Regions from separate parts of the Paenibacillus sp. DS2015 genome, predicted to be linked through region 1. Evidence: riboswitches for the same ligand, from Rfam matches in the RefSeq annotation. Region 1 holds a riboswitch; each other region holds the start of a gene.
The links. Region 1 has a riboswitch for cyclic di-AMP ahead of J2T13_RS24680 (hypothetical protein). Riboswitches for the same ligand answer to the same signal wherever they lie in the genome.
Positions count from the first base shown of each region.

Region 1 (7,601 bases):
TTGGGAAGAGCGTCATGAGGAGTACAATAAATGTCCCGATTTCTACTACAAACATCACGGGATTCTTCATCATTGTGACTGGGTTCATCTTTATAAAGCTATCTTTTAGAGCCTTTGTGACAATATCACCAGTTAACAATTTTTTTCGATTCGTATTCATTTATATGTTCCACCTTTTCTTTAACGGATCGTTAAATGCTCAGCGATAGGGCCAAGCACAATCGCCGGCAGGAATGTCAACGCACCAATGATCAATACGGTACCTACGAGAATACCAATGAATAGGCCATTATCTGTACGTAGTGTGCCTATCGTTTCTGGAACCCATTTCTTACGTAGCATAGAACCTGCAACAGCAAGGAGTGCGATCATCGAAATATATCGACCGAATAACATGACTATACCCGTAGAAATATTCCAGAATGGCGTGTTATCTCCGAGCCCCTCAAAGCCAGAACCATTGTTCGCCGCAGAAGATGTGAATTCATACAACACCTGCGAAATACCGTGGAACGATGGGTTGCTTATCGCTACTTTACCTACCTCCGTCATCAGCGCAATAGCTGTTGGAGCCAAGATAATCAACGGATGAGCCAAAATGGCAATAGCTATAAACTTCATCTCTCTAGCCTCAATTTTACGTCCTAGGAACTCAGGAGTACGTCCGACCATCAGTCCGGCAAGGAAAACAGCCAAGATGGCATACATCAGCATGTTCATAACACCCACGCCTTTTCCACCGAACACGCAGTTTAACATCATTAATGCAAGCGGTGTGACTCCACCAAGCGGCGTTAATGTATCATGCATATTGTTCACTGAACCTGTGGTAGCTGCCGTAGTTACCGTGGTAAAGAGTGTAGATTGCGCAACACCAAAACGTACCTCTTTGCCTTCCATACTCCCTTGTGAAGAATCAATTCCCAATTGGTTTAATACTGGGTTACCTTTTGACTCCGACACATAAGCCAAAGATAAGAAGAGTACAAACAATATCATCATCGCCGAAAAAATGACCCAACCTTGTTTTTTATTTTTGGCAAACAAACCGAACGTATAAGGTAAGGCAGCAGCCAATGACCACATCGATAATATCTCAATCACATTCGTGAGTGGATTAGGGTTTTCAAATGGATGGCTTGAGTTGACTCCAAAGAATCCACCACCATTTGTCCCTAAGTGTTTAATAGACTCTAATGAAGCAACGGGTCCGATGGCAATTTGCTGTACTTGCCCATCAAGCCCTGACACGGATAATGTGGGTTGCAAGGTTTGTGGAACCTGAAGCGCCACAAGCAGCAAAGTGACCACAAAAGCCAATGGCAAGAACACACGGATATGTGCCTTCACGAAATCCTCAAAAAAGTTACCGATGGTTTCTCCCTTGCTGGTGATAGCTCGTATAAACGCAATCGCCACGCATAATCCCGTCGCTGCAGATGTGAACATCATCATCATAATTACAGCCATCTGTGAGAAATAAGACAGAGCTGATTCTCCGCTGTAATGCTGCAAGTTCGTATTCGTCATGAAGCTGATGACCGTGTTGAAGGTCAAGGTCGGTTCCATGTTGTCCATATTATTCGGATTAAACGGTAGAAATTTCTGCAATCGAAGAATGAGATAACTGACAGTAACGAGCACGATATTAGTTAAAACAAAGCTAAATGCATACTTTTTCCAAGTCATTCCTTTCCGTTCCTTTAAACCAATCAGTCTAAATATTGGTTTCTCTACAAAAGAGAACCATTTATCTGTTTTATTGTTTTCCTTCTGAAATACATTGTAAAGGTAAGTACCTAACGGCTTGACGAGTAACACCAAGACCAGAATAACGATACAAATTTGTAAAATGCCCATGTTCGATTACTTCCTCCTTCGTTTGATTCTTAGAATTTTTCTGGGTTTATTAACGCATAGATCAAATAAAGAAATATAAACAGGGTAAATACAGCAACAACGATCATCTTCTATCGCCCTCCGATTCTCGGAACATTCTTCCGCACCAAGATAAGAATCCTGTAAACAAAGTATAGGCCCCTGCCAAAATCAACAGCATGTACAGATCCAGCATCTGATTACCTCCATACTTCAAATTGTTATTTATCTACTAACATAGAGACTAGAAACGATGCGTCTTGACTTCGCGTATGAATCACATAACTTGCTCCGAGTCCTTTGTAGATCGATCTTGGATTGCTTGAATGAGTAATAATATAAATGGGCTCTGAGGTCCATGTGCGACATATTCGTAAATACCGGCAGCTCAGATTCAAACTGCTTTCAAATAGAATGATTTTACCCACCGGGAAAGCAGGTATGACCCAAGTACGTTCATCCGTAGTACCCACCATGAGGGTTTTCTCTACTCCCATTTTCTTCAACCGTTCACGTTCTATTTTATTGTTCGTTATCGCAGCAAACGGGATCTTGTATCTTATTAATTGACGGATAAAAGCTTCTCCTATTACATTTGGAGCAGATACAATCATCACATCTTGTTGTACTTTCATCTGGTTCTCCTCCTATTGATTAGAAAGAGAAGACAACAAAAAGAAGCCATGGGGCTGAGAAGAACTCATCCCGTGACTTCCTAAGACAGGGTCTAATAGACCCTATCTTGTTCACGACATTCGTTGCCTCTCTCAATACGCTTACGAGGTTAGCTGTCGGATTCGGGCTTGAGAGTCGCCCTACTCGGTGAGCAGCTTGCTTGCCCCGAGATTCACCCCTTGAAGTGATGATCAAGTATTACAGGATCATCACTTCCGTTGGTTCCCCCGTTCCTTTTCCATTCAAGGACTCAGCGATAAAAAACACAGTAAAAAACCACAGAGGTCTAGGCCCTGTGGTCGTCATTCGATCACACGCTCCATCATCCTCTCTCTTAAAGAACAGCTCCATTCCTTAGTATAGAAAGGAAGAGAAGCTGCATTCCAACGCTTACGAGGTTAGCTGTCGGATTCGGGCGGTGAGAGTCGCCCTACCTATTACGAATTTCATGATATTCGTAATAGGATTCACCCCAGATGATACATAAGACGGCTCTCACACCGCCTCTGCATCATCAATATATTGGTTCCCCCATTTCCCTTACATCACAAGGAAATTCAGCGATTACTAATGGAAATTTTTTCTTTCTTGTATTCATGAGTTGAATCATACCCTTGGCGCATATTTCTGTAAAGATAGATAGAGATCCAAATTTGACAATGTAGGACTTTATGTGAAACTTTATCATCGTTTATCTTCGATATACTACATCCAACTCTATATTTCTCTTGATATTAAACATTCATTGAAAACACTAGCATAATGTAGCATTGGTGTAGATAATCAATGTTAATTCACTATGTATTCGCTTCCACATTCATTTTCAGTCGAAATCAGCTCAATCCCCCTCCAAGTCAGTGTTTACTTCGGATATCTTTCAGCGTATGATTTATATAAATTTTTGATTGACCATTATTTAAACAACCTGATTGAAGGTAAAAATCATTACGTTAAGGAGTACTTCTTAGGTAATTAAACAAACTCTTAGCGTATGTCGTTACATACAAAAGCATAAAAAAAGCTGTCGAGGGATTCTCGACAGCCCTACCGCCAATGATTCAGGCGGGTTTAACTAGTATCTTTACTTCAAGTAAGGGCCATCAGTACCGATCTTTCCTGGGGCAGGATTGCCTGGAAGATCAAGGACATACACACGTAAGTTCCCTTTGCCTGACATACTTGCGGTCAGGGTACCATTGTTTACGATTTTCACGTCACCCGTAATGACATCTTTATACGTTCCGTTCGGAATGCTGTTAAAAGTAGCCGATCCGCTGACGGTAATGAGCGCAAAACTATCCACGCCTTTCGTTGTATCTGTGTAACGACGCTTGTACGCCATGTTCCCTGTAATCCCCTCAGTTGAGTACTGTCCTTTCTGTAGTGCTGGAATTTGACGACGTATCTGATTCAAACGTTGCAAATGCTTAACGAGTGGTTTATTCAGTGTGTCTGCTACCGCACCTGATGCGGAAGTTACCTTACCGAAATCACTAGCAACCACACTGCCTGTGATATTATCACCGAAGTAAGCTCGACGGGTCGTGCTCAACGGGCAGGTTGGACCGCAATCGATCTGTTTACCCGCTTGGAACTCGACCTCCGAACCCATATACAGTGTCGGGATACCACGGAAGGTCCACATCAAGCTCATGTTTTCTGCCCATGCATCAGTACCGCCAGAATAGGCCGTGCTCGATTTATTTGGACCAAAGTCATGGCCATCCACATAAACGACGTTGTAGGTCGCATCATTATAGCTGTCATCCGAATCTTTACCATTCCAGAATGCGTTATTAGCATCACCGAAATTCATATGCATTCGCATATCGATCACGTTCATGCCTGATTGCTTACTATGATCAGGTGAATGATAGTTGTTTCCTTGCAAGAACGCATTCGTAGAAGTTGGTTGATTAGCGGTACCCATGTTATTCTCATAGTTGTACTGTTCTAGAGCCGCCGCTGTATCATCAGCACTGTATTCCTTACGTTCTTTCCAGGTAAAGAACTGCGCTGAATGGTTAACCGAGCCTCGATTCCATTTATCGTTTACGAAGGACCCTACTTCACCAAACATAAAGAAATTTTTCCCCAAATCACCGAACTTACTTACTGCATGCTCCTGTGCTGCCGGCAGGAAGTGGCGGTTCCAGGTTACACGAGGGACATGCACTGCGGTATCTATCCGGAAGCCATCTACCCCCATATCAATGAACTTGTTATAGGCGTCGATCAAGTAATCCTGAACCGGTTTACTTTCGGTGTTGAAGTCAGCTAAATCTTCATGTAACCAACAACTACGAGAATCCTCACCTTCCCAGTTCCCGATCCAACATTGGTGGTAATACTGCGAAGGGAACATACCTGACGTTGGATTCGGCCACTGACAGTTGTAAATACGGTAACCTTCCTTACTGAAGAACTGCGTCGCTGTGCCCCAATTCCTACAAGTATTTCCTGCCGGTTCTTCCGTAGACCACACATCACCATTATAAGCTTTGCCAGACAATGAGGTAGAGTTGAGCCCATCGTACTCTAATCCTGGGACCAACTCGTCATAGTACCAGCTCCACTGTGTGTCACGCACACCGTAGACTTTAGGTGTGAATAGACCTTTCGCACCTAGGCGGCTCGAATGGTTGTACACCACGTCTTGGATAATCTTGATGCCTTTATTATGCGCAGCATTGATCAAGTCTTGATAGGATGCTCCCTGAGATTCTAGCCGTGGATCAACACGGTAGAAGTCATAGCCATGATAGCCATGGAAATCGTAATCAGAACGATTCAGAACGACCGGTGTAATCCAGACAGCAGAGAAACCCAAGGCTTTGATATATTCAAGCTTATCCATCAGACCTTTAAAGTCGCCTCGGAACATTGGGTCATTATTAGCTGCATTCCCCGAAGACACATGATTTTGGCCTCCACGGTTATTAGAGGAATCCCCGTCAAAGAATCGGGCCGTCATGACGAAGTAAATGGAATCCTCGCGCATATCGGTACCGATCGGGGTGCCGCCAGGAATAGGCTGCGCTGCATCGCCCGTTGTAGCAGAAACAGCAACACTGTTAGCTGATTTATTGGTCGGGATCGCTTTATCGTATGCTTTGATCGTATACGTATAGGAAGTCTGTGCATCCAGATTTGAATCGAGGTAACTATTTACTGTTGACGTGATTACTTTAGTACCTTGTGTACCACCTGTACGTGTGATTTCGTAGCCAGCAAGACCTCGGCCACCTTCATTATCTATCGATGCTGTCCATGTAATTGTGATGTTCACCTTATTCGCAGTGGCCACTAGATTAAGAGGCACCGATGGTGGCGTCACATCTGGAAGTAGTGGCGTACATGGATTCACGGCATTGGGCGTGACCACGCCATCCTTCACAGTAATCAGACCGGTACTAAGATTATAGTCAGCTCCGTTGTTGTTATCCCATGATCCTGTGCCGTTGTTAAAGTCAGCTTTCATTCCACTGGCGGAGCCAAGTTCGATCGTCTTACTCACCCAGTCTGTGCAAGCGATTTCATTCATAGCTACACCAGGAGGTGTCGTCCAACTACCCCCAGTGGGGACATAGTGGATGTTGACCGAACTCCATGCGCGCGTCTTATTGTAATAGTAGATTTGCGCTTGATTACCCACAATCGTGGTAGTCGTGACTTGTAGCGCTGATGATTGTGCCGATTTATTGCCTGCTGCATCTTTGGCAAGCACGGTATAGCTATATGTTGTGGATGCTGTCAGACCCGTGTCGATATAGGATGTTGCTGTATTATTGGCTTTAATTATGACTCCGTTGCGATAGACATCATATCCAGCCATACCGCTGCCACCCACATTATCGGTCGAGGCTGTCCATGAAATAGTCGCCGACGTACTCGTCACAGCGCTTTTACTTAGAGCCGTTGGAACACTTGGTGCAGTAGTATCGTTAGTTTCTGCAGTACAAGGGTTACCTACAGATACTACGCCGTTCTCAACCTTGCTATTACCGATACCTAATGCATAGTTCTTGTTGTTGTTATTATCCCAGCTTGTTCCATTGTTAAAAGTGGCGGTTATTCCGGTTGCCGCCCCTAGTGTAATCTCTTTCTTTGTCCAACCTGAACAAGCCTGTTCCATGGCTATTCCAGGTGCAGTTGTCCACGTACCACCCGTCGGTGAGTAGTGAATATTAACCTTAGTCCAGCTCGTATTCGGCTTGTAGTATACGGTAGCTGTGTTTCCTCCTTCAACATTCCCCGTAGAAGTCGTAACCTGCAATGCCGTTGATTGTGCCGATTTATTACCTGAGTTATCTTTGGCTAACACGGTATAGCTATATGTTGTGGATGCTGTCAGACCCGTGTCGGTAAAAGATGTTGTCGTATTATTAGTTTTAATTATGACTCCGTTGCGATAGACATCATATCCTACGACACCCACATTATCAGTCGAGGCTGTCCATGAAATAGTCGCCGACGTACTCGTCACAGCGCTTTTAATTAGACCCGTTGGAACACTTGGTGGAGTGGGTTCGTTATTATCTGTAGCACATGGGTTACCCACAGATACTACGCCGTTCTCGATCTTGTTATTACCAGTACCTAATGTATAGTTCTTGTTGTTGTTATTATCCCAGCTTGTTCCATTGTTAAAGGTGGCGTTTATTCCGGTTGCCGCCCCTAGTGCAATCTCTTTCTTTGTCCAACCTGAACAAGCCTGTTCCATGGCTATTCCAGGTGCAGTTGTCCACGTACCACCCGTCGGTGAGTAGTGAATATTAACCGTAGTCCAGCTCGTATTCGGCTTGTAGTATACCGTAGCTGTGTTTCCTGTAGGTTGTGTCTCATCAACTGTACAGGGATTGCCCGCTCCCGTTATCAACTGTCCATTTTTGACCTGATGAGTACCTGTACTTACTGTATAATTATTACCTCCATTGTTATCCCAGGCGCCGGATCCGTTGTTAAATACGGTCTGAACATTTGTAGCACTACCTAGGTCTATTGTTTTGCTGCTCCAGTTCGTGCAGGCATTATCCATCTGTTCCCCT
Region 1 is NZ_JBNPWS010000046.1:5,454-13,054, reverse strand. It holds gene kdpB (potassium-transporting ATPase subunit KdpB) at 1-160, opposite strand, end outside; gene kdpA (potassium-transporting ATPase subunit KdpA) at 181-1,860, opposite strand; gene J2T13_RS24685 (potassium-transporting ATPase subunit F) at 1,890-1,967, opposite strand; gene J2T13_RS24680 (hypothetical protein) at 2,100-2,513, opposite strand; cyclic di-AMP (ydaO/yuaA leader) riboswitch at 2,636-2,819, opposite strand; cyclic di-AMP (ydaO/yuaA leader) riboswitch at 2,926-3,126, opposite strand; gene J2T13_RS24675 (carbohydrate binding domain-containing protein) at 3,635-7,601, opposite strand, start outside.

Region 2 (7,601 bases), on a different contig from region 1:
ATGCTACAACCACTTGTTTACTTAATTTCATCTTTATACACAATCCCCTTTTTCTTTTCACATAAAACCTTATCTATATAGACTATCAAAGGACTTAATCTTAATCCTTTTGTCTTGGCATGTTCAATTATCTAGTCTCCCGATGGATCGTGACCTTCTTTAAACGAGGACTATATTTCTTCATTTCTAAACGTTCAGGGTGATTTCGCTTGTTTTTAGTCGTGGTGTAATTACGATCTCCACACTCTGTACATGCCAAAGTTACGATAACACGCATGTTGCCACCTCCTTAAATATAAGAAACCACGATATGTAATCGTAAACATTACGAATAAATATGATTTTACTTACCATTTTAACTATTGTCAACCCTATTACATGAAATATTTACTCTTCTTAGCGTACAAACCCATCTATTTTCCAATCATCGTCGTATATATTACCCTAAGTAATTAGAAGTATGAACAGTAATCTACTTAGCACCGATGTTATCCGCTATCTGCCAAGCAGAGACACGGCAAATCTCGCCCCTAGTTCTTTCCTAAATATCCATAAGATATCCATAAGGTAACCGCGCAGGCAGTCATATTTAGTATTTAGACAAATGTCTGATTCAGTTCTTCAACAAGCCATGGTAGTGGGTTCTCAAAACCGGACCAATCTTGTTTCATCTCCACTTCATCAAGCAAACAAGCATCCAGTGCTAGTTCAATCTTAGATTGTTCCATACCTATACCAATAAATACGACCTCATTCATTCGATCTCCCCACTGACTATCCCAGTTCTGAAGTGCATCCGGTTCATTGTTGAACACTTCTTGTTGTTCCGCATCCGTCATAGCAGCAAGCCATGAACCTGCCGCTCCAAATTGAATAGAGGGACCGGCTTGGCTTAAGCTGGCAGCAAAGTCCTCTTCCGTAGCGATCCATACCAGACCTTTGGCCCGAACGACCTCTTCTGGCCAATCTGACATGAACTCCGCCAATCTTTGCGGATGAAAGGGTTGGACCCGCCGATATACAAATGAACTAATCCCATACTCATCCGTCTCAGGGATATGATGCTCTTGTTGAAGCTCTTGAATCCATCCGGGTGCTAGACTTGCCTTATCGAAATCAAATAAATTGGTATTCAGAATTTCTGTTGGGTCAATCTCGCCTCGAACGGTACGTATAATTTTGGCATCTGGCTGTAACTTTCGAATAATACCTTCCAGCTTATTTAATTCGTTCTCCTCGACCAAGTCACACTTATTTAGGAGCAGAACATCGCAGGTCTCAATTTGGTCAATTAACAAATCCACGACATCACGAGTGTCATCTTCTCCTGTCGCTTCATTACGATCCAATAGACTCTCTCCCGATGCGAAATCATGCCAGAATCGATTCGCATCCACAACGGTAACCATGCAATCCAGCTTGGCATACTGCGTCAGATCAATTCCTGACAATTCGTCAGCGTAAGAGAACGTCTGGGCAATAGGTACAGGCTCGCTAATCCCTGTAGATTCAATCAATATATAATCAAATCTGCCTTCCTCAGCTAGAATTTGGACTTCTTTTAATAAATCCTCACGTAATGTGCAGCAGATGCAACCGTTGGACATCTCTACTAACTTCTCTTCGGTACGCGAAAGAATAGCCTCACCTTTCACAAAATTTGCATCAATATTAACCTGACTCATGTCGTTCACAATGACAGCTACCTTCAACCCGTCCCGATTATGCAGGATATGATTGAGCACAGTTGTCTTACCAGAACCTAAATATCCGCAGAGGACAGTGACGGGGATTCTTGTTGTATTCATAAAGTTCTCCTTTCAATACTCACTTAATAGTAATAATTACGATTTAATAAAATATAATATATAATTCCTTGTTGCATTTGTCAACTTATGAACATAAGAACCTATGAATAAAACAAAAAAAACTCCCAACGTGAATGTTAGGAGTTCCAATAAGCCGTTATTATTTATTTAGGTGGTACGGTACCGTAGTAATGACAATATCTTTTTGATTAATTAAGAATGTACGAATAAGTAAACTCGATTGATTGTGTAGAATATTCTGCCACCAATGCTTCGTAATGAATTGAGGAATGACAATCGTAATATGATCTGTCGCAGCTGTTTTCCATTCAATCGTCTCAATGAACTTCAACAAAGGACGTACCACACTCCGATATCGTGAACGAAGAACAATCAGTCTTACGCCCGGATTCCATTCGGCCCATTTTTGTTCCATCTTCTGTATTTCTCCCTCATCAAAACCAATATAGACTGCAACCACATTGTCTGACATCGAGCGAGCATAACTTATCGAATTAAGCACAACACGTGTGACTCCTGAGACAGGAACTAGAATGGTACTTCCTTTAATAACCGGCTTATCTGTATCCAATTGGATACGTAACTGGTCTGCCGTATTGAGATAATGACGATGGATTCGCATGAAGAGAAGCATCACAAGCGGTAGGAAAATAAACACCATCCAAATATGCGAGAATTTCGTAAAAATAAAAATGAGTGTGATAGTAAGGGTAGTGATCATACCGATTGTATTAATCGTAAACCGTAACCCCCAGCCAGGTGGCTTGCTTCGATACCAACGGACCATCATGCCTAACTGTGACAGTGTAAAGGGGATGAATACACCCACCGCATAGAGCGGAATTAGACCTTCTGTATTCCCGTGAAATACTGCGACCAGTACAGAGGACAATACACCTAGAATGATGATCCCATTAGAAAACCCTAGGCGATCACCACGAACCATGAACATATGTGGCATAAATTTGTCCTTAGCAAGCATAAAAGCTAACAAGGGAAATGCCGAATACGCAGTATTTGCTGCTAGAAACAGAATAAGTGCAGTAACGCCTTGAATTGCAAAGTAGAGCCCTCCACGTCCGAATACTGATTCAGCAATCTGAGATACAATGGTCGCTTTCGGATCTGGTGTAACGCCGTACCAATAGGCCAGTAAGCTAATACCCGTAAACATGGCACCTAGAATTAGCCCCATCATGACTAACGTCTTCGCTGCATTACGATCTGAGGGTTGCTTAAAATTCGGAATTGCATTCGATACGGCTTCAACGCCGGTCAGAGCTGAACACCCCGAACTAAATGCCTTCAATAGTAGAAACAGACTTATATTCGATACAGCGGCCCCAATCTCGGGAATATCTGTATGAATACTACCCGTTACATATTTGAACAACCCCGAGATAATCAAGACAAAGATAGACACCACAAACAGGTAGACTGGAAAAGCGATAAAAGAAGCGGCTTCCGTAACTCCTCTTAAATTAACAATTGTTAACAATATAATGACCGTTATCGCGATCAATACATTGTGATCATGAAGCTGTGGAAATGCAGACGTCAGCGCATCTGTCCCTGCCGATGCACTGACAGCGACCGTAAGAATGTAATCCACTAAGAGTGAACCACCGGCCATCAGTCCGGTGGATACACCTAAGTTATCCTTAGCCACGATATATGCTCCCCCACCCATAGGATAAGAGAAGATCGTCTGACGGTACGATAGAATAAGGATCGCTAATAGTCCCAGTACAGCTAGTGAAATGGGAAGCGAATACCATATAGCAGTAAATCCAGCCGCCATCAGCACAATCAGAATCTGTTCCGTACCATACGCGACCGATGATAATGCATCTGAGGAAAGTACCGCAAGTGCTTTAAACTTACTTAATTTCTCATGATCAAGCTCATCTGATTTCATTGGACGACCGATTAATAATCTTTTTATTTTGCTGACCATTATCGTTAAACCCCTTCTTTTACAAGTAGAATCAGCCATGCTGTGCGCCAATTTAAGAAGGTTCTCTTGCGGGTCCTGTCCTTTAAACATACAGAGATCTGCATGTCTAAACATAGGTCATGTAACCACCCAAGCTTACGAGGTTAGCTGTCGGATTCGGGCTGTGGATTAGCCCTACGTATACAATACGATTCACCCCATTGGCATGATGCCAAACTATTGGTTCCCCCGCTTTTCCTAACGAAAATTCAGCGCTATTCAACTTATCACGAGAGTTAATTCTAAGGCGCACGAAGTTAACTGTAAACTTCCAAAAAAAGAAAAAAAGGAAGGAAAAGGGATGTAATTTGACTGAAAGAACCATGTAATACATGAATCTCATTCATTATCACGTATTATCGCTTTAAAGCTAATGATTATGAGTAAAAGTGACTAGTCACAGAAAAGACATCTCATTTATTCTCTATCGCACCTTAAATATGGGATAATTTATTAAATATATTGAAAATTCAGTTGATATTACCGATAATAACAAATGAAGTCACTTATTCTCGACTTGTCATAAGAATGACAATCACACAAATTCAGCAACGGGGGAATGAAATAACCATGTTCAAAAACAGAATAATCTCAGCACTACTAGCCTTTATCTTACTGGGCACTCTCGTATTTCCAGCAGTCTCTTCAGCAGCAGCAACGCAGAAGTCAATTGAAGAGGTTAACACAATCTCGCTTGAAAAGAACAATCCTGTGGTGACTATAAACACAGCCGGAGAAAATGACTTTAACTCCGAAGATTATTACTCTGATTACGACGACACATTCACGGACGAAGACGAAGAAGAGTACGAATATGATCCAGAATTTGCAGAATTTCTTGACTATGCCGACCAACTTGAATTGATTGCTTCATTTGAGAATAAGGCCATTTCAAGTTTTGAAAAATATGCCTATGTAAACATCACGTCTAGTAATCGCAAACAGGCTTTTATCACTCTCAACAACTCTGTTGTCCCTAATTACACTAAATTCGTAGTCGCTTTGAAGAAGATTAAACCAACAAATACGACCTTAAAGAACATACATGCTACATATATTAAGGGAGCCTCTTTACAGCTCCAAGGCCTTACGTTAATGAAAAATTCCCTTTCTACGACCAAAATTAATAGTAAATTATTCTATCAAGCGAATAGCAAATTAGATACGGGTCGTACACTGGTCAGTAAGTATAGTAACGATATCGATTCTTATGTAGCTAAATTTGAATACTAATGAGTGAATCTTTATTCAATCAGTGATCTCTATTTGAATATTTAGTAAAACTATTAAAGTAGGAACAGTCTTTACCGATAATGACATAAGAAACTACAAATATATAACGAAGGAATGATCTACGAATGAGTAAGAACAGAATAATAATGACACTACTAGCTTTTATCTTGATTAGTACCCTCGTATTTCCAACTGTATCCTCAGCAGAAACTACAGGAGGGAACTCAACAATAATTGAAGATACCGACACCACAGAGGATCTTTATACCGATGAGGAACCTGAATATGATCCGGAATATGCAGCGCTTCTTGAATATGTAGATGCACTTGAATTAATTGCTAAATTTGAAGATAAAGCCGTTACTTCATACACCAAAAATAATAGATATGTAACTGCTAGCAATCGCAAACAGACCTATGCAGCTTTCAATAATACCATTATCCCTAATTACACTAAATTTGTAGTGGGTTTGAAGAGAATTAAACCTACGACTCCCAAATTGAAGCAAATTCATGACACTTATATCAAAGGTGCATCATTGCAACTTCAAGCCTTTACTTTGTTCAAAAAATCTCTCGGTTCAGCAACGATCAATTATAAGACATTCGATCAGGCTAACGTTAAGCTAGCCGCTGGCTACAAGCTTGTTGATAAATATATTAATGACTTCCAAGCCTATATAGATTTATTTGAATAGTTCGCAATGAAACAACACACTTAACCAAGCGGTATAAAGAACCAGAGTGCTCTTCACTCTGGTTCTTTATATTTCAATCTATACAAGGTCGTAACGGATAGTCAGTACTACTTTCAATCCGAATCTCACACTTGGGAATGGAGTAAACTTTATCTTCTTACTCCTAATCTATACGCTTCACAAAGGATCGGATCATCCATGTTAAAAGAAAGATATGTAAGACAAGCCCCATGCTAAACGAACTCAACGCTGAAAAGGGCTCATTCAAGATTGCCGCCATATAACATTTGGCCGGCCAGAACGTGGGCACCCACATCCCTAGTACCTGCCAAGGTTCTGGAACAAATGCAACAATGATTGGTCCAGCAATAAGGAGTCCATTCACCTTAGATAGAGCCAAACCCTCTACTTTATTCGCAGCAAAGGATGCCAGAAGTAACGCTATACATGGCGCCTCTAACGCAAGTAATATAAGTGCATATCCACTCTCTACTTGAACCTTAGCGATTCCAGATAATAAAAAGAAAAGGACTATAAAGAGTATAGACAATACACTTGGCAAAAACAGCCGATAGCATAAATAACCTTTACGAGCGAGTGGCGTAATCGCGTAATATGCAATGATGTTCTCATCGCGTTCGTCCAACATAAGTAAACCAGCCATCGTACCCGGCAACAAAGGTACGATGGTCAACAGAAAAATGACAGCAAAATCAGTATAAGTGCTTAAAGTAAACGTATACCGCTGTTCTACCCATTCCGATATCATTGGAAATAGAACCCGCGCAAAAGCGATAATAGCCATAGGGCCTAGCAAGCTGGCCATCAGCATAGGATCCTTTAGGATATGTCTAAGATCATTGATAAGTAGCATTCGATACTTCGCCATCTTATTTAATCACCATCCCCTATTTTTAACAGAATCTTCTGCTGGAAGGAACGGTACGCCCAATAGAAAACCCCCACGCTTGCAAGAAGCAGAATGACTAATGCATAAACAGTCTCCCACAGCGAAACGTACCGATAAGAGGATTGCAGCAGCAACAGTGATCCTTCTGTAGGGAACAGGAAATACAGTTCCTTTCTCCCGATTCCGAAGAAACCGAACAGCGGTATCACAAAAGGTAAAGAATATAGCTGTGAGAGGAGTATAAACCCATTAATGGAACGGGTACGCACCACAATTCCAATAGATAACAGTGAGAACAGGACTGAAGTGAGAAATACTCCTAAAGAAAAGCGGATTGGAGCCACGGGTACCCCCAGTGAAAAGATATGAATGACCCAAGCTGCGGTAAGTGATAGTAATGATAATGAAATAGCTTTAGCTAGTAAGTACTCAAGCAGCCGCAAGGGTGTCACGAATAAGCTGTCATGAATACCCTGATCCTTCTCGAGCAGTACAATACCACCCGCTAGAATCAGCCCCAATGCACTTGGATCTGAGAACGTTAATAACATCGTTACCGTTTCCTTATGTTCAGCTGGAATGAAGTGAATTAACAGTAAATATAGGACACATACCAACATATAGACCCAGTAAAGCCCATGTCGCCATTGAAATCGTATATCGTTCAGTACCGCATTCATGGCTCTCATTTCAAGGTTCTCCCTGTCACATCCATAAATATTTGTTCCAACGTTGCCTCCAACGAATGTATGGTCTCTACTGAATAATCGCGAATTAAACGTAAGAAGTCCTCATTCTGTCCAATCCCCTCCATGGAGAACTCTTTCGTTCCCTTTTCAAGCCCTATTCGGTACTCAACTCGTATTCTCTTCTTCCCCTGCCTTAACTTTAATGCTCTTGGGGAGTCAATCAACTTGATCTGCCCATCTACTATG
Region 2 is NZ_JBNPWS010000020.1:7,167-14,767, reverse strand. It holds gene J2T13_RS16840 (metal ABC transporter substrate-binding protein) at 1-31, opposite strand, end outside; gene rpmG (50S ribosomal protein L33) at 128-277, opposite strand; gene J2T13_RS16830 (GTP-binding protein) at 597-1,808, opposite strand; gene J2T13_RS16825 (APC family permease) at 1,969-3,786, opposite strand; cyclic di-AMP (ydaO/yuaA leader) riboswitch at 3,904-4,050, opposite strand; gene J2T13_RS16820 (hypothetical protein) at 4,354-5,058, shown strand; gene J2T13_RS16815 (hypothetical protein) at 5,184-5,756, shown strand; gene J2T13_RS16810 (hypothetical protein) at 5,920-6,645, opposite strand; gene J2T13_RS16805 (ABC transporter permease) at 6,651-7,355, opposite strand; gene J2T13_RS16800 (ABC transporter ATP-binding protein) at 7,352-7,601, opposite strand, start outside.
Region 2: another riboswitch for cyclic di-AMP. It lies ahead of J2T13_RS16825 (APC family permease); the one in region 1 lies ahead of J2T13_RS24680 (hypothetical protein).

Region 3 (7,601 bases), on a different contig from region 1:
TAGTTCAGAAATTTTACTTCGCCAAATCTTTCGCCGGGCGAAAGAACTTTACAGAGATCGCTTCAAATTTAAATTTATGCTGAAGCCATTGCAAGGGCTGTTTGAGGATAATGTGACGGTCGAGTTATACCTTCAAATGGATGAAGCACTCCTTCAGACTGCATTTATGCAGTGGATTGGAGAGGAAGATAACATACTAAGTGAGCTTTGCAGTAGATTTATACATCGCAGGCTGTATAAATATGTAGAATTGGAAATGTTGGATGCCAATATGATTAGCGAAATTAGACAAGAGTTTCTAAAGGTAGGTCTAAATCCAGATTACGATCTCGAGAGTGACTTCCCTACGGACCTCCCTTATGATGTTTTCCATCCAGGGGATGAGGCCAGTCAGAAACAAATTTTGCTATTGGATCGACAGGATGGTCTGAGGGAAATTTCTGAAGTATCAGATATTGTGCGTTCCATTAGTGGAATACACCGAGGGAAGAACCACCTCTATTATCCCGAAGAAAAGCTCAAAGATGTATTAACGCTGTTCTCACCTGCTGTTGCCCGTATATTTAAGTTATAGATAGTCTATTTAATACCAACAAGAGATCGACATGAAAGGAGTTTTTAGGATGATGTTATTTGACACACATACGCATCTGGATGCATTACAATTCGACGAGGACCGCGAAGAGGTGATTGCGAATGCTCTAAAGGCAGGAGTAGGTAAAATGATTAACGTTGGCTTTAATCGAGAAACCATTCCTACAACCATGAAGTTGGCTGAGCAATATGATTTCATTTATGCGGCCGTGGGTTGGCACCCTCAAGATGCCATTACCATGAAGGAAGAAGACATGGCGTGGATCGCCTCTTTATGTAAGCATGATAAAGTGGTAGCCATTGGTGAAATAGGGCTTGATTATTATTGGGATACCTCGCCTAAGGATGTACAGCATCGCGTATTTCGTCAGCAGATTGGACTAGCTCGCGAGCTGAATATGCCCATTGTTATTCATAATCGTGATGCTCACGAAGATGTCGTTAGAATTTTGCGTGAGGAGAAGGCGAGTGAAGTTGGAGGGGTTATGCATTCTTATTCAGGTAGCTGGGAAACTGCCAAGTTATGTCTAGATATGGGATTTCATTTATCCTTTGGAGGACCGATCACATTCAAGAATGCGAAGCAGCCAAAAGAGGTTTTACAACAGGTGCCAATGGATCGATTATTGATTGAAACGGATGCTCCATATTTGACACCCCATCCATTTCGTGGAAAGAGAAATGAATCTGCTCATGTAAGACTAGTGGCAGAGGCAGCTGCGCTAATTAAAGGGATTGACATCGAAGAATTAGCCCAAATAACTACTCAAAATGCACTGGATCGTTTTGGCATTTTGTGAAAAAGAGAGTAAAACAGGTGAAAAGACGAGTATAAGCGAATGATTAAGGTTTTTTAACTATATTAAGCGAGAATATTACATTATTTTAACCATTTATTCAGATTTTTGTGGTTGATTACTCCTTTACAACATGCATAGAAACAGGATATCATCTTTTCAGTGGTATGAGCGGCTCTATATTAGAGCGGCAATATTTTCCTGAACCAGTCTCGCTGAGTCTCTTGTATAAGAGAACGGGGAAACCAATATGACAGGACACTTCACAAACTTGTGATGATGATGGCATATATGATTTCTTTACTAGGGTCTAGGGGTGAATTTGAAGGCATGCGCCATGAGCGTGTGACCTAAGATAGGGCGGCTCTCTTTCGTCCAAACCCGACAGCTAACCTCGTAAGCGTTATGAAGAGAGGCAACCTCGTGCATACATTCCAATTGTTCTAACAATTACGGAAGCCACGAAAGAGTTCCTCTAACTCTTTCTTTTGGCTTCTTTTGTTTTAGAATAAAGGCAATGATGTCATCATACTGTTGTTTAACAGGAGGTGACAACCATGTCGAGCAGACGGGTACATGATGCAGGACAATCTCACGTTACGCGTCCTGTAAAAATTTAAAAATAGTCACGTCAATTACAATCATGCATTATCTTAGACGGCGAGGCTATGAAGGAGGATCGGAAAGTGGGCGGTTTTCAACAAGAAGAAACCCATGATTCACCATCATCCAGCATGACTTACGCATTGCGATGGAAGCATGAGTATTTAACTAAGATCTCACTTGCAGCTATTATTTCAATCGCAATTACTCTTTTGGTTTTGCTGCTTGTTAGTTTTCAAGCACGCAAACAAGTGTATCTGGTGGTAGATGGTCAAGTTAAAGCAGTGGAAACAAGTCGGGTAATACTTCAGGAAATGCTGGATGAAGAGGCTATTATACTGAAGCCAGAAGATCAAGTTTCTATGCCGTTGAATGGTTCACTTGTAGACGGGGACAAAATAGTTATTCGCCGTGCAATCGAGATTCAAGTGACATCAGATGGTCAAACGAAGACTAGATTTACAACTAAGAACACAGTGAAAGGCGCTATGGAAGAATTAGGACTTTCACTAGAGAGCGATGATAAAGTATTTCCTTCTCTGACCACATCGGTCACGGATAATATGAATATTAAGATCGTTCGGATTAATAAACAAACTGTACAACGCACAGAGAAAGTACCTTTTCGGATTATCAAGACAGCAGATGCAACGGTCCTGAAGGGCAAAGTCAAAGTGGTACAGCAGGGACAGACCGGAACGGTCATTCAAAATATTGAAAAAATATACCAAGATGGTAAGCTGGTATCTATGCGTATGGTAGGCAAAGAAGTGCAGGCCGTGGCGCAGCATAAAGTAATCGCAGTAGGAACAAAGGTAGAAGCACCGAAGGTGGTTGTGGCTAAAGCTGAGGTTAAGCCTAAGAGCACTATTACCAAAGTAAGCTCCAACAATCAGGTGAGTAAGGCAGGTGTCGATTTCACTTACAAGAAAGTGCTGAATAATGTATCGATGACTGCCTATTCATCAGAGGAACCTGGGATAGGTACTCGCACTGCTTCGGGTACTCGTGTAACAGAAGGACGTACGATTGCTGTTGATCCTAATGTGATTCCATTAGGGTGGTGGGTTTACATTGAAGGCATGGGCTTCCGCCGAGCAGAAGATACGGGTGGTGCGATCAAGGGGAATAAGATCGATATGTACTTCGACTCTCTACAAAATGCACGCGACTTCGGTCGTAAATCGGGCAGAACAGTCTATGTAATAGGACCTGTAAAGCCAGAGCTTAACTAATGTTGCTCGGGTTTTACAACAGCTTTCTAATGTTATAATATTAAGATCATTGTTATGTCATGCTAAGAAGAGGTGTATTCCTCTTCTTTTTGTTGTTGTCTTGTCCAGGGAGGAATATTCGTATGATTAAAGAAATTATCGTTGTGGAAGGTCGCGATGATACCACAGCCATTAAAAGAGCGGTAGATGCAGATACTATTGAGACGGGTGGTTCAGCTATAAATGCCCGTATTCTACAACGGATTGCTCTAGCGCAAGAGCGTAGGGGTGTGATCGTGCTAACGGATCCTGATCACGCGGGGGAGCGTATTCGCAAAATTATTACGGCGAAGGTGCCTGGATGCAAACATGCATTCATCCCTGAAGCGGAGGCGACGCGAAAGGGCGATATTGGGGTTGAGAATGCTTCGCCTGCAGCTATTCAGCATGCATTAGCCCGAGTACATACCTCTTATGAGGGCGCAGAGAGCCTGATTGATATGGAAGATCTGGTACAAGCAGGTCTGCTTGTTCACCCGGAAGCAGCTGCACGTAGGATGGCTATGGGTAACATTCTTGGGATTGGGTATTGTAACGGCAAGCAATTTCTTAAGCGCTTAGCTATGTTTCAGATTACGCGCGATGAGTTTGTTCGCGCCCTCGCCCAAATAGAAGAGGGAGGCTAAATCATATGAATGAAATAGATGATATCGCTACACCAAGGCGAACGAAGGAGATCATTCGGCGCCATGGTTTTTCTTTTAAGAAAAGCTTGGGGCAGAATTTCCTAATTGATCAAAATATATTAACTAAAATTGTAAATGCGGCAGAATTGGATTCCACGAAAGGGGCGTTAGAGATTGGCCCTGGTATTGGAGCACTTACGGAGAAATTGGCACAGGTAGCTGGTGCCGTTACCGCAGTGGAAATCGATCGCCGTCTTATTCCCATATTGCAGGAAGTACTTGAACCCTATCCACATGTTCAGATTGAACATGCCGATGTGCTGGAAGTGGACTTACAGCAATTGTTTAAGGCTAATTTCAGTGAGGTGTCCAAGGTGAGCGTAGTTGCCAACTTACCTTATTATGTTACTACCCCGATTCTGATGAAGTTACTCGAGGAGAAGCTACCTCTAGAACATATCGTTGTCATGATCCAGAAGGAAGTAGCTGAGCGTATGGCTGCTTCTCCTGGGGGCAAGGAGTATGGAACTCTTAGCATTGCGGTTCAATATTACAGTGAGCCTGAGCTCGTCTGTATCGTTCCAAACACGGTGTTTATTCCTCAGCCTAATGTTGATTCAGCGGTTATTCGCCTTACAGTACGAGATCGACCTGCGGTTGATGTCAAGGATGAGAGACATTATTTCGATGTAGTGCACTCTTCCTTTGCACAGCGGCGCAAAACCATTTCTAATAACCTAAAGAGTCGTTTCGCGCCCGAAGGAGGACGTGAACGGATTGATGCTTTACTGGAGCAAGCTGGAATTACGCCATCCCGCCGTGGGGAGACGCTTAGTCTACAGGAGTTTGCTACACTCAGTAACACGTTACTTGAAGCGGGTATTCAATAGGCCACCGCAAACTTAGAAGAACCAATAAGGCCATTCGCCCATACCATGGGGTAGGGGTGATGTTCTGATGAATTTAGGTGACCTAGTCGTACGGCAATCGTATGGTGGAGATATTGCGTTCCGTATCGAAGATTTACGGCAGAACTTCGCTGTACTTAAGGGGACGGAATTTCGACTACTAGCGGATTCGCCTCTAGAGGATCTGGTGAGAGTTCCGTATCCACCCGCTAACGAGAAGACACAGAGGGCACAAGTGAAGGCTACAGAGTCATTGTCGCTTCTTCAGCTTGATCAGGAGAAGCAGACGGCACGTAACCAAGCTCAAATGATTGGAGAATGGGATAAATCCATAGAACCAACGTATTTTGAAGTTCCAGGTAAAGTCCTACATTTGGACGGTGATCCTAATTATCTCAAAAAAAGCCTGCATGTGTATGAACAACTTCGTGTCCCAGCAGAGGGCCACTATGTGAGGGAAGCGGGAATGGCTGAGGCTCTCTATAGGCTGTTACCTAAGGTGCAGCCTAACATTGTCGTTATTACTGGGCATGATGGTGTGTTGAGGCATCCGCAACCTAGAGACCTTTATAGCTTGAATAGCTACAAAAATTCCCAACATTTCGTAGCGGCCATTCAAGTTGCCCGTCAATATGAGCGACATTTAGATGCATTGACGATTGTTGCGGGAGCCTGCCAGTCTCATTTTGAAGCACTCCTGCAAGCAGGAGCTAATTTTGCAAGCTCACCTGGGCGAATCCTCATTCATGCGCTGGATCCGGTCTATGTGGCATCTAAGGCCTCTTTTACCTCCGTAAGGGAGACCATTAACATGAATGATATCCTCAACAATACAATTAGTGGCAGTCAAGGTGTGGGTGGTATTGAGTCCAGAGGATGTTATCGAATGGGTCAACCAGGCCTTCTTGATTTATCAACACTCAAGGTGATACCATCCATCTAGTTTGCTCTGGCTTCGTTAACATGAATTGTAATTCTTTAGGATATGATGTTTTATTGTCAGGAGTATGATAAAACCGTTAAATCAACCATGGATTTAACGGTTTTTTTGTTGGAATAGTCAGCATTTTCCTTATAAATTTAGGTCCCAAAAAAAATCGTTGACAACTTATTTTTACTGCTGATATAATTAATGTTTTATTTGACAACCTTTGAAAAGTTCGCTATAATGGACAAGGAAAGAGGTGGTCGTTAGAAATGGCTAATAATTCGCTGTTAGAAATTAAACACAGTCTAGATGCTCACGTAGGCCAGAAAATCATGCTACGTGCAAACGGCGGTCGAAGAAAGACTGTCGAGAGAACTGGTGTGTTGGAAGAAACGTACCCTTCTGTTTTTATTGTAAAGCTTGACCAGGAACAGCAGACTTTTAAACGAGTATCTTATAGTTATGCAGATATCCTTACCGCTTCGGTGGAAGTCACTATCTGTGGAAATAATTCTGAGATCGTTATTGAACATATCAAAGTATAATATAACTAAAATAAAGACAGAACGGTTCTCTCTATTGAGGGGGCTGTTTTTTTATTGCCTTAAATATGGTGAAAATAAGAAAGTATGAGATGCGGTGTAGGGCGTCATAATAAGAGGGATCATCCGTGCTATCATTCAGAGGAGGACTGCTTATGAGCCGCAAGAGACGTAGTGTTATGTCTGAGGAACTTAAGAATGAGCTTGCGAAGGACCTAGGATTCTACGATACTGTTCAGCAAGAGGGCTGGGGTGGGATTAGGGCTAAAGATGCAGGGAATATGGTGAAACGAGCCATTCAGCTTGCAGAGAAAGCGGCAGCACGCAATCCTGATTAAGTGAGATATTGATTCGGGGACCAGCCCAACAGGGTGGGTCTCCTTTTTTTTTTATTTCTCCAAGAATCGGGTATCATCCCTTTAAGGACGGCAATACCATTTATTCTTATATACAGATAAGAGCACTTTAGTCAGGTGAGGTGTTATATTCGGAATGACTTGACAGTGACAGTTTGGTATAATGTTTGAAGTTATCATGAGGGAAAAGTTGAGGGTGGGTGAAACGCCTTGAAGATTTATGAAAAAGCACCGGCCAAAATTAATTTAATGCTAGATGTTTTACATAAGCGTTCTGATGGTTATCACGAGGTAGAAATGGTGATGACGATGGTCGATTTGTCAGATCGGTTAGAGATGGTGGAATTGCCGAGAGACACCATTATTATATCGAGTCAGGCTGGATATATTCCGCTTGATGAGAAAAACTTGGCTTTTCAGGCAGCCAGACTTATTAAGGATCGCTATGATGTCAAAGATGGTGTACATATTCATCTCGACAAAAAGATACCTGTTGCGGCTGGTTTAGCCGGGGGGAGTAGCGATGCTGCTGCAACGCTAAGAGGTCTTAATCGACTCTGGGGCCTTGGGATACCGATGCATGAATTACAACTACTTGGTGCAGAGCTCGGCTCTGATGTGCCTTTCTGTGTCACTGGAGGGACTGCTCTAGCTACAGGCAGGGGGGAAAAGTTAACTCCAATACCTAATCCACCGCAGATGTGGGTGATTCTGGCCAAACCTCCTATCAATGTATCTACAGCAGAAGTATATACTCGGTTCAAGGCTAACCAGATAAAGAAACATCCGTCTGCTGCAGACATGATTACGGCTATTCAATCGGGAAGTTTCCAGGATGTATGCGCCCAGCTCGGCAATGTGCTAGAAGATGTTACGCTTAAGTTACATCCACAGGTGCAACAATTGAAAGAAGCTATGATGAATCTAGGGGCGGATGGCACGCTGATGTCTGGAAGTGGACCGACAGTATTCG
Region 3 is NZ_JBNPWS010000030.1:14,372-21,972, forward strand. It holds gene J2T13_RS20540 (HD domain-containing protein) at 1-574, shown strand, start outside; gene J2T13_RS20545 (TatD family hydrolase) at 624-1,394, shown strand; cyclic di-AMP (ydaO/yuaA leader) riboswitch at 1,595-1,809, shown strand; gene J2T13_RS20550 (3D domain-containing protein) at 2,078-3,229, shown strand; gene rnmV (ribonuclease M5) at 3,352-3,894, shown strand; gene rsmA (16S rRNA (adenine(1518)-N(6)/adenine(1519)-N(6))-dimethyltransferase RsmA) at 3,900-4,784, shown strand; gene yabG (sporulation peptidase YabG) at 4,852-5,745, shown strand; gene veg (biofilm formation stimulator Veg) at 6,000-6,275, shown strand; gene J2T13_RS20575 (small, acid-soluble spore protein, alpha/beta type) at 6,428-6,610, shown strand; gene ispE (4-(cytidine 5'-diphospho)-2-C-methyl-D-erythritol kinase) at 6,839-7,601, shown strand, end outside.
Region 3: another riboswitch for cyclic di-AMP. It lies ahead of J2T13_RS20550 (3D domain-containing protein); the one in region 1 lies ahead of J2T13_RS24680 (hypothetical protein).

Region 4 (7,601 bases), on a different contig from region 1:
GTTCCGCGGATAGTGTAGCTCCGATGTTCTGTAAATTCGGTCCTACCGAACCTTGCAGTTGATCGCCATGACAGCTAATACAGTTGGCTTTAACCAATGTTTCAGCTGCACCCGCATCTAATGTCACCACAGGCATGGCTGGTTTCTCTTCTTCTGCTATTTCTTCTTTACCTGGTAGTGTGAACATAAGTACCAGAGCTATAGCACACGCGGCGAAAAACAAACCGCTCATGATCCATTTTTGCATACTTATTCGTCCCTTCTTTCTATGTAAACTAATGTATTTATTATAACGGAACAAATCCTTAGAGCATAGCGTTTGTGACAAAAAAGAAACAATTATCTTCTTGATTATACCAAACAACTCACGGATTAGTGCTATTTGTCATATAATTAGTCATTATTTAGTTGATAAACCATGCAGTAAAAGTCTTTAATACCTTCAGGAGTAAGTCGTTCATAACAATCCGTAATAATAAAATTCGCTTTGATATAGGCTTGAATAGCACGTTTATTCCAAGTGAGCACCTCTAAATCAATCTCGTCGTGGGGCTCGCGTAACAATGCAGCGTGAACAATGGATAGTACAAAAGATTTACCCTTTCCCTGACCACATAAATCAGGGTGCATACAGATTCCTAATCGGGTCACTCCTTCTAGTGGAAATAACTGTGCGAATCCGCAAAGATCTCCGGATTCATTCATTACTGAGAGATATTGAGTTGCGCGTAGGAGAGGGTCTCCAAACTCAATACCAAGTAGCTCCATTTGTTCCCATGGTAACCATCCATATATATTGTAAGGAGGAGCGAACTTCCATTCGCAAATAGATTTGGCATGGCTAATTTCCATAGGAAGCACAATAAATGGGTAATCTTTATGGCTCATGAGTAGAATCTCCTTTGTTATATGGGTAGGCAGGGTTATCATCATGAAAATACTTGTGATATATACATATTTACAATTGAAGATGTGGTGGATGTTTAATTCTTAGGTAGCGGGGTAATAAAGATTAAGCTTAAATTTTATAGTATGTTTGGATCAGCACTAAATGATGCACATAAAACTAGACAGAAAAACCCGAGAATTGAGATTTAGAGAAATCTCAATTCTCGGGCGTAGGGTCAAATGAATGGTTTAATCAATGGCAACGGCATTGTATGTATCAGTACTCATAATTCTCTTAGCACCAACGTATTTAGAAACGTAGTAGCTCTCGCTAAGTGAATTAATAATTACCCCTCTAGAAGAAGAAGAGTGTGCAAATTTACCATTTCCAACATAAATTCCGACGTGTGAAACGCCTCTTCCATTCGTATTAAAGAATACTAGATCGCCTTCGCGTAAATCATCACGGGCTACAGAAGTACCCATGTTGTATTGGGAACCGGATTGATGAGGTAAGTTAATACCTAATTTATCAAAAATATACATTGTAAACCCGGAGCAATCGAAGCCGTTTGTGCTGACTCCAGCTTCTTTATAACTAGTTCCAATTGTTGGAGCAATCGCTTTATCCAATTTAGAATCTGCGAAAGCGCTTCCTGTTCCAATAGTAAATAATAATGCCAAACCCATAACTGAAGATACTAATTTCTTATTCAACAATATGACTCCTCCTGGTGCCTGCGAGGTTAGCTTAAGGATTCGGTTGAAGGTCCCCTATGATCCCTTTGATGCAAGATCAATTCACCCACTACTGGTTCCCCCGCTTCCCGAGTTTACGGGAATTCGGCTGATTTGTTAACACTATAATTGATAGAACGTATACATCAATGATAAGTTGTTACAATACTTATTACAAAGTTGTTACTAAAATCTAACTGGGACTATTGTAACAAAGGATTAGTAGTTTGGCAATTGTTTCTATGAATATTATTAAAAAAATTTATGGATTAGTTACAAAAATTGAAACCTTTTTGTAATTTATTACGTTATTGTATGTAATAAAAGAAAAAACCCACAACTGAGACTTCGGCAAAAGTCTCAGTTGTGAGCCTAATTATAAAGGTTAGTTATACGCAGTGGCTTGATACTTAGCTGTACTCATAACACGTTTGGCACCCACGTAGCGGTTGGCATAATAGCTTTGACTAAGAGGGCTAATCATGACACCACGTGATGAAGAGGCATGTGCAAATTTACCATTTCCAACAAATATCCCAACATGGGACACACCTCTTCCGGAGGTATTAAAGAAAACAAGGTCTCCAGATCTCAGCTGATTACGCGATACAGAGGTACCCATCTGATATTGCGATGCAGACTGACGAGGGAGATTTACACCTAATTTCTGAAAGACATATCTGGTAAAACCAGAGCAGTCAAATCCGTTTGTAGTGGTACCCGCGGTTTTATAACTAACTCCGATAGTGGGTTGAATGGCTGTGTTCAATTTCGAGTCTGCAAATACGCTTCCAGTTCCAATAGTTAATGCGAGTGCCACGCTCAATGCTGCAGCGGATAATTTCTTCTTCAATTACATTTTCCCCTTCCAATGCCTGCGAGGTTAGCTTAAGGATTCGGTTGAAGGTCCCCTATGATCCCTCTAATGCGAGATCAATTCACCCATTTAATGGATCCCCCGCTTCCTGGTGCCAAGGAATTTGGCCTTTATCGTGCACCTGAAAGTAATGAAATGGCGGTCGTCTACAATAATAGTGTCATAAAGATTACAAAGTTGTTACTAAAACCAACTGGGATCATTTTAACAGAGGATCTAAGGTTTAGCAAACGGTTAAAGCAAAAAAAGATAGAAAAACCCCCCCTTATTTCACGAAAAAAGGGGGGGTTTTTCCTATATCAAGGGATTGGAGTGATGACAAAAATTTAATAACTATTTTTTCATATATTCTTAAAAATAGTTTTTTGTGAAGTCATCGGAACTTCTTGTTATACCATAAATCAAATTGCGCAGTGATTCCCCATAATTTAAACAGACAGGAAATGAAATGATAGGCCTGTTGGATAATAAGACCAATTAATCCGGTCCACCAGAGGGACATACCTGTGAATAGGCTGAACAGTAATATGCAACTGAGGCCTAGAATGAGAGATATACCCATAACAGATAGCGTGTATCGAAGACAGATTCGAATGGAGGACAGGATTCCGGCGCGACCGGTTACTCCGAACTGAACATAGAGAATCAATTGATGGATAATATATCGGTATACATACCAAGCGAGCATGTAGGGCACGGCTTGAATCCATATGGATGGAGATAGAAATCCAGTAAGACCAATATCATATAATTTAGGAATGACCCAGTAAGCTGGAATCAATACAAGTCCGATCTCTATCCAATAGAGTAGCGCCATCGGCTTCCAAAGTTGTTGAATACCTTTGAAAAAGAAAAGCCCAGGCTCTCCAACTCTTTCTTTATGAAGACCGTAAAGGATTCCTGCATGAATAAGTGGTGTAAGTATCATTCGTAAGAGTAGCATACCTAATAAGATCCAAAGATAGGAATGGACAGTTTCATTGTTGGTTAGACTCAGTTGTCCTTCTACATAGAAAAGAATCTTACTCAACTCATTCGGTGGTGGGTCAGGATAGCGTAGGAATAAAGGGACTACCGCCGATTGAACCAAACGGTATAGAAAATACCCACAGATTAACTGGTATAAAAATAGAATGATTACAACGTAAAATTGGTCTTTAACACTTTTCCAGCCATTGGCGATATTGTTCCTCACCAGCTCTCACCTCACCAGGACAGACTTCCAAGCCATGTTTCCACTAGCTTGGTGATGCTTATGTTTAAGCGTGATACAATCTTGTGGTCGTCATCTACCTTCATATAGTTGTTAATATGGTTATTCTCAAGTACAAGGGTGTATTCAGGATCGATCATGGCCCATGCCAGAGGAGATTTGTATTGTAGCTTGAACTGAATATGATCTCCATTCCCTGTCCATACCTTATGGATAGAGTGACCATCGGCAAAGCGGAAGAGTATCGGTATATTAGGGTACTGACCATCTTGCCGATCTACGGTGACGACAGATTCATAAAGAGGTCCTGTTGCCTTCTTTTTCTCTACAGTAATTTTGTTTATGGCGAAATCGGTCATTTGGCTACCGTATACATATTGGTTGAAATAGGATTGCCACGAAGTATGAGTAACCTGTTCTAAGACTCTTTGGAAGTCTAGGGTTGCAGGATGACCGAAACGGTACTTTATCGCATATGTTTTCATGATTTTGTCCATGGTTGGTGTTCCTACTTGCTGCTCAATTCCCTTCAATACAAGCTTACCGCGGTAATAAGCATTCTTGGCGTAGTGTTCTGGGGATTCGTATTTCCAGGATTCTTGGTTGAGTGGAGCAGGAGCAGAGATAATGGCGGCTTGAATGGCAAGATTAGGAATGACACCATATTCTTGTTCCATGAGTTTATCTTCTGCATAAGATGTGAATCCCTCATCTAACCAAGCTTCTTCGAACTCGTTACTTGCAATCATTCCATAGAAATACTGATGACCAATCTCGTGGATAACGGTTCGCTCTAGTTCGTAGCCAGGAGAGTCATTCTTGGCTCCGAAGGCTGTAATAAGTGTTGGATATTCCATACCGCCTGCCCCGTTACCAGCTTCAGGCGGGACTACAATGGATAAGGTTGAATAGGGATAGGACCCATACCATTTACTGAAATACTTTAGAGCAGCCTCAGCCGCATAGAAGTACCTCTCCTTCATATCTTCATGGGCTGGATCTAAGTACAATTTAATTCGTACCCCAGGTACCTCTGGAGAGGAGAAGGGCTTCTCAGCAACGATGAAATTAGGTGAGGCCGACCAAGCGAAATCATGTACATCATCAGCATAAAATTGATAAACTTTCATGTTACCTTTAAGTTTGGCAGTTTGGGTCGGAAATCCAGTAGCGGCCACAATGTAATTTTTGGGTACGTGAATTTTAACATTGTAGATACCAAAATCAGCGTAGAATTCAGAATTGCCATGGTATTGATGAAGATTCCAACCTTCAGTAGCACGACCACGCATACCTTGGGGTTCATATACGCTGATTTTAGGAAACCATTGTCCTGCCATGACGAAGTCATCCGCAATCCCCATACGTGCGAATATTTTAGGAAGCTTTACTTCGAAATTCAAATTAAGTGTGATACTTTCTCCACCCTTGATGGGTCTTGGAAGTCGAACTCTAATGAGACTGGAGTCTTTGCTATTGCCATCGTCTGGTTGTACATACTGAATACGGTGCATGAGCGATAGGCCATCTGCTGTCTGAATGTTGGTAAGGTTCATAGCACCGTACCCGTCTGCTGGCATCGTATCGCCCCTAAGCTTGCCGCCAGATTCTTTCATAAAGGTGGTTTCTTTTGACGAGAAGGCATTAGGGTACAGGTGGAAATAGAGCTCAGTTACAATGTTTTTACCAGGATGAGTCCAAGTGAGTGTCTCCGTACCCTTTAGTAGCTTTTCCTCAGGATTAAGGGAGACATCGATATGGTACTCCACAATACGTTTGCTAAGGACTTCGGCAGTAGGTTGCTGTACACTTTCCTTTGGGGGTGGGGTAGCTGCGACTGTAGGCTTGCCCTTATTGGGCGCATACACAGACTCTAATTGGGGCGAGTCCACGAGAAGGGTCGACCACAAGGTACCACTGAGGAGCAATAGAGATACAATAATAACTACAATTATTTTAGTGCGGGCTGGAGCCATACATGAATACCTCCCGTTGACAAGCATCTACAGCATGTATATGTTTGCAATTCGCTGATTATTAGTTAAAATAAAATGAATAACCATTACGAATAGTAGGAGACAGAAATGTACGATCAAATTTCTGTTTTGTGGGAGGTCAAAGGGAATGGATAATAACGAACAAAGTGGCAAGAAACAAATTGCCCTTAATATTGTAAGTAGTAAAAGTAAACACACCGGTTTTGGAGCAGGTTCTATTGACCTAAACAGTGTATCGCCGGTCATTATTGACCAGGGTGAAGCCAAGGTGGATATGGGCGCTATTCATGCTAAGAGTAAGGTAGAGAAGGGCATTAAGTTTTCTACTAATCGCGAGGATGTACCGAATGGCCGTATAGTGTGGGTAGTGTGGGTAGCGGTGGACCGCACAGCAGAAGGGCAGCTCTATGGAGGGGCTACAGCGTGCGAGATGTGGATTGATACGGAAGCTCGCAGAGGTTATAAAATTCTAGCGGATCACGTCAACAAGCTGGATGCGGCCTTGAAGCGCAAAATTGTATTAGATGAATTGAATGCAGAAGATAAGACAGCTCTCAAAAACTTGCTGATTTCTCGTAATGAAGAATGGTGGGAAGCTTCCTCTGATGATCTGAAAAAGGCACTAGAGGGTTAATTAATCATAGTTGAGAGTATACACTTTCTCATATTCCATCGATATACGAGGAAAAAAGAAGCTCTCAAAGGGCGGGAAGGGCGGCTTGTCGCCTATCCTTGGATATATAAAAAGCCTCAGTGTCCACGTTGTAAGTGGATACTGAGGCTTTTTATAATTCTGATCTAAGTTAATTTATCTTTTCCTAGTAGGATGGACATCCCTAGCAAGGTAACGATAATGGTTGCACCCATATCGGATAATACTGCGATCCAAAGGGTGAGTAATCCTGGAATTGTGAGCAGAAGGGCTATGGCCTTCAATGTCAGTGAGATACCAATATTCCAGCCAATCACTCGATTGACTCGTCTAGCCAAATGGATGGCATTCGGAAGCTTTCCTAAGTGATCCTGCATAAGAACAATGTCGGCGGTCTCAATAGCGCTATCTGTTCCTTTGCCCATGGCAATCCCTAATTGGGCAGTGGCAAGTGCGGGCGCATCATTAATGCCGTCACCCACCATAGCAACTCTATAGCGAGAGGAGAGCTCTTTGATCTGATCTACTTTTTGTTCAGGAAGTAGCCCCGCAAAGTAATCTGTAACTCCGGCTTGGGAGGCAATGTTTCGAGCAGATTGCTCGTGGTCTCCTGTGAGCATAACGGTATGTGTAATACCGGCTTGGTGAAGTTGCTTAATAACATCCTTTGTCTCGTGACGAATTTCATCGGCTAATCCGAATATTCCGAGTACATGGGTCTGATCCGCAGTAATCACTAGGGTATAACCTTGTTCTTTTAATCTAGTTATATCACGATGTACTTGGTCTAACCGTTGTGGATCTGCGGGCGAGATATGTGTCAGGATGTCTTCACTACCCATCCATGACTTGGTTCCGTTGACCTCACCCTGTATTCCTGATCCAGGTAAAGTAGTAAGTTCGCTAGCTTCGGGGAAACGACTAGTCCCACGCTGGCTGAGAATATGATCTACGACCGCTTTGGCAAGCGGGTGAAGGGAAGATTGCTCCAATGAACCCGCTACGTCATAGAACCGTTCTCTGTCATAGACGACTTCCTCTATGACAGAGGGTGTGCCTTGTGTGAGTGTCCCAGTCTTGTCGAAGGCGATGGCTTCTAACTTACCTAATTGCTCTAAGTGGACGCCACCCTTGATTAGAATGCCATTACGTGCACTACGTGTCATCCCACTTACTAAGGCTATTGGAGAGGAGAGTACTAGTGCACAAGGACATCCGACGATAAGAATAGCAAGT
Region 4 is NZ_JBNPWS010000037.1:16,209-23,809, forward strand. It holds gene J2T13_RS22715 (c-type cytochrome) at 1-247, opposite strand, end outside; gene J2T13_RS22720 (GNAT family N-acetyltransferase) at 394-888, opposite strand; gene J2T13_RS22725 (C40 family peptidase) at 1,138-1,605, opposite strand; cyclic di-AMP (ydaO/yuaA leader) riboswitch at 1,609-1,747, opposite strand; gene J2T13_RS22730 (C40 family peptidase) at 2,012-2,479, opposite strand; cyclic di-AMP (ydaO/yuaA leader) riboswitch at 2,484-2,622, opposite strand; gene J2T13_RS22735 (hypothetical protein) at 2,877-3,698, opposite strand; gene J2T13_RS22740 (M1 family metallopeptidase) at 3,710-5,692, opposite strand; gene J2T13_RS22745 (YwhD family protein) at 5,841-6,347, shown strand; gene J2T13_RS22750 (heavy metal translocating P-type ATPase) at 6,512-7,601, opposite strand, start outside.
Region 4: another riboswitch for cyclic di-AMP. It lies ahead of J2T13_RS22730 (C40 family peptidase); the one in region 1 lies ahead of J2T13_RS24680 (hypothetical protein).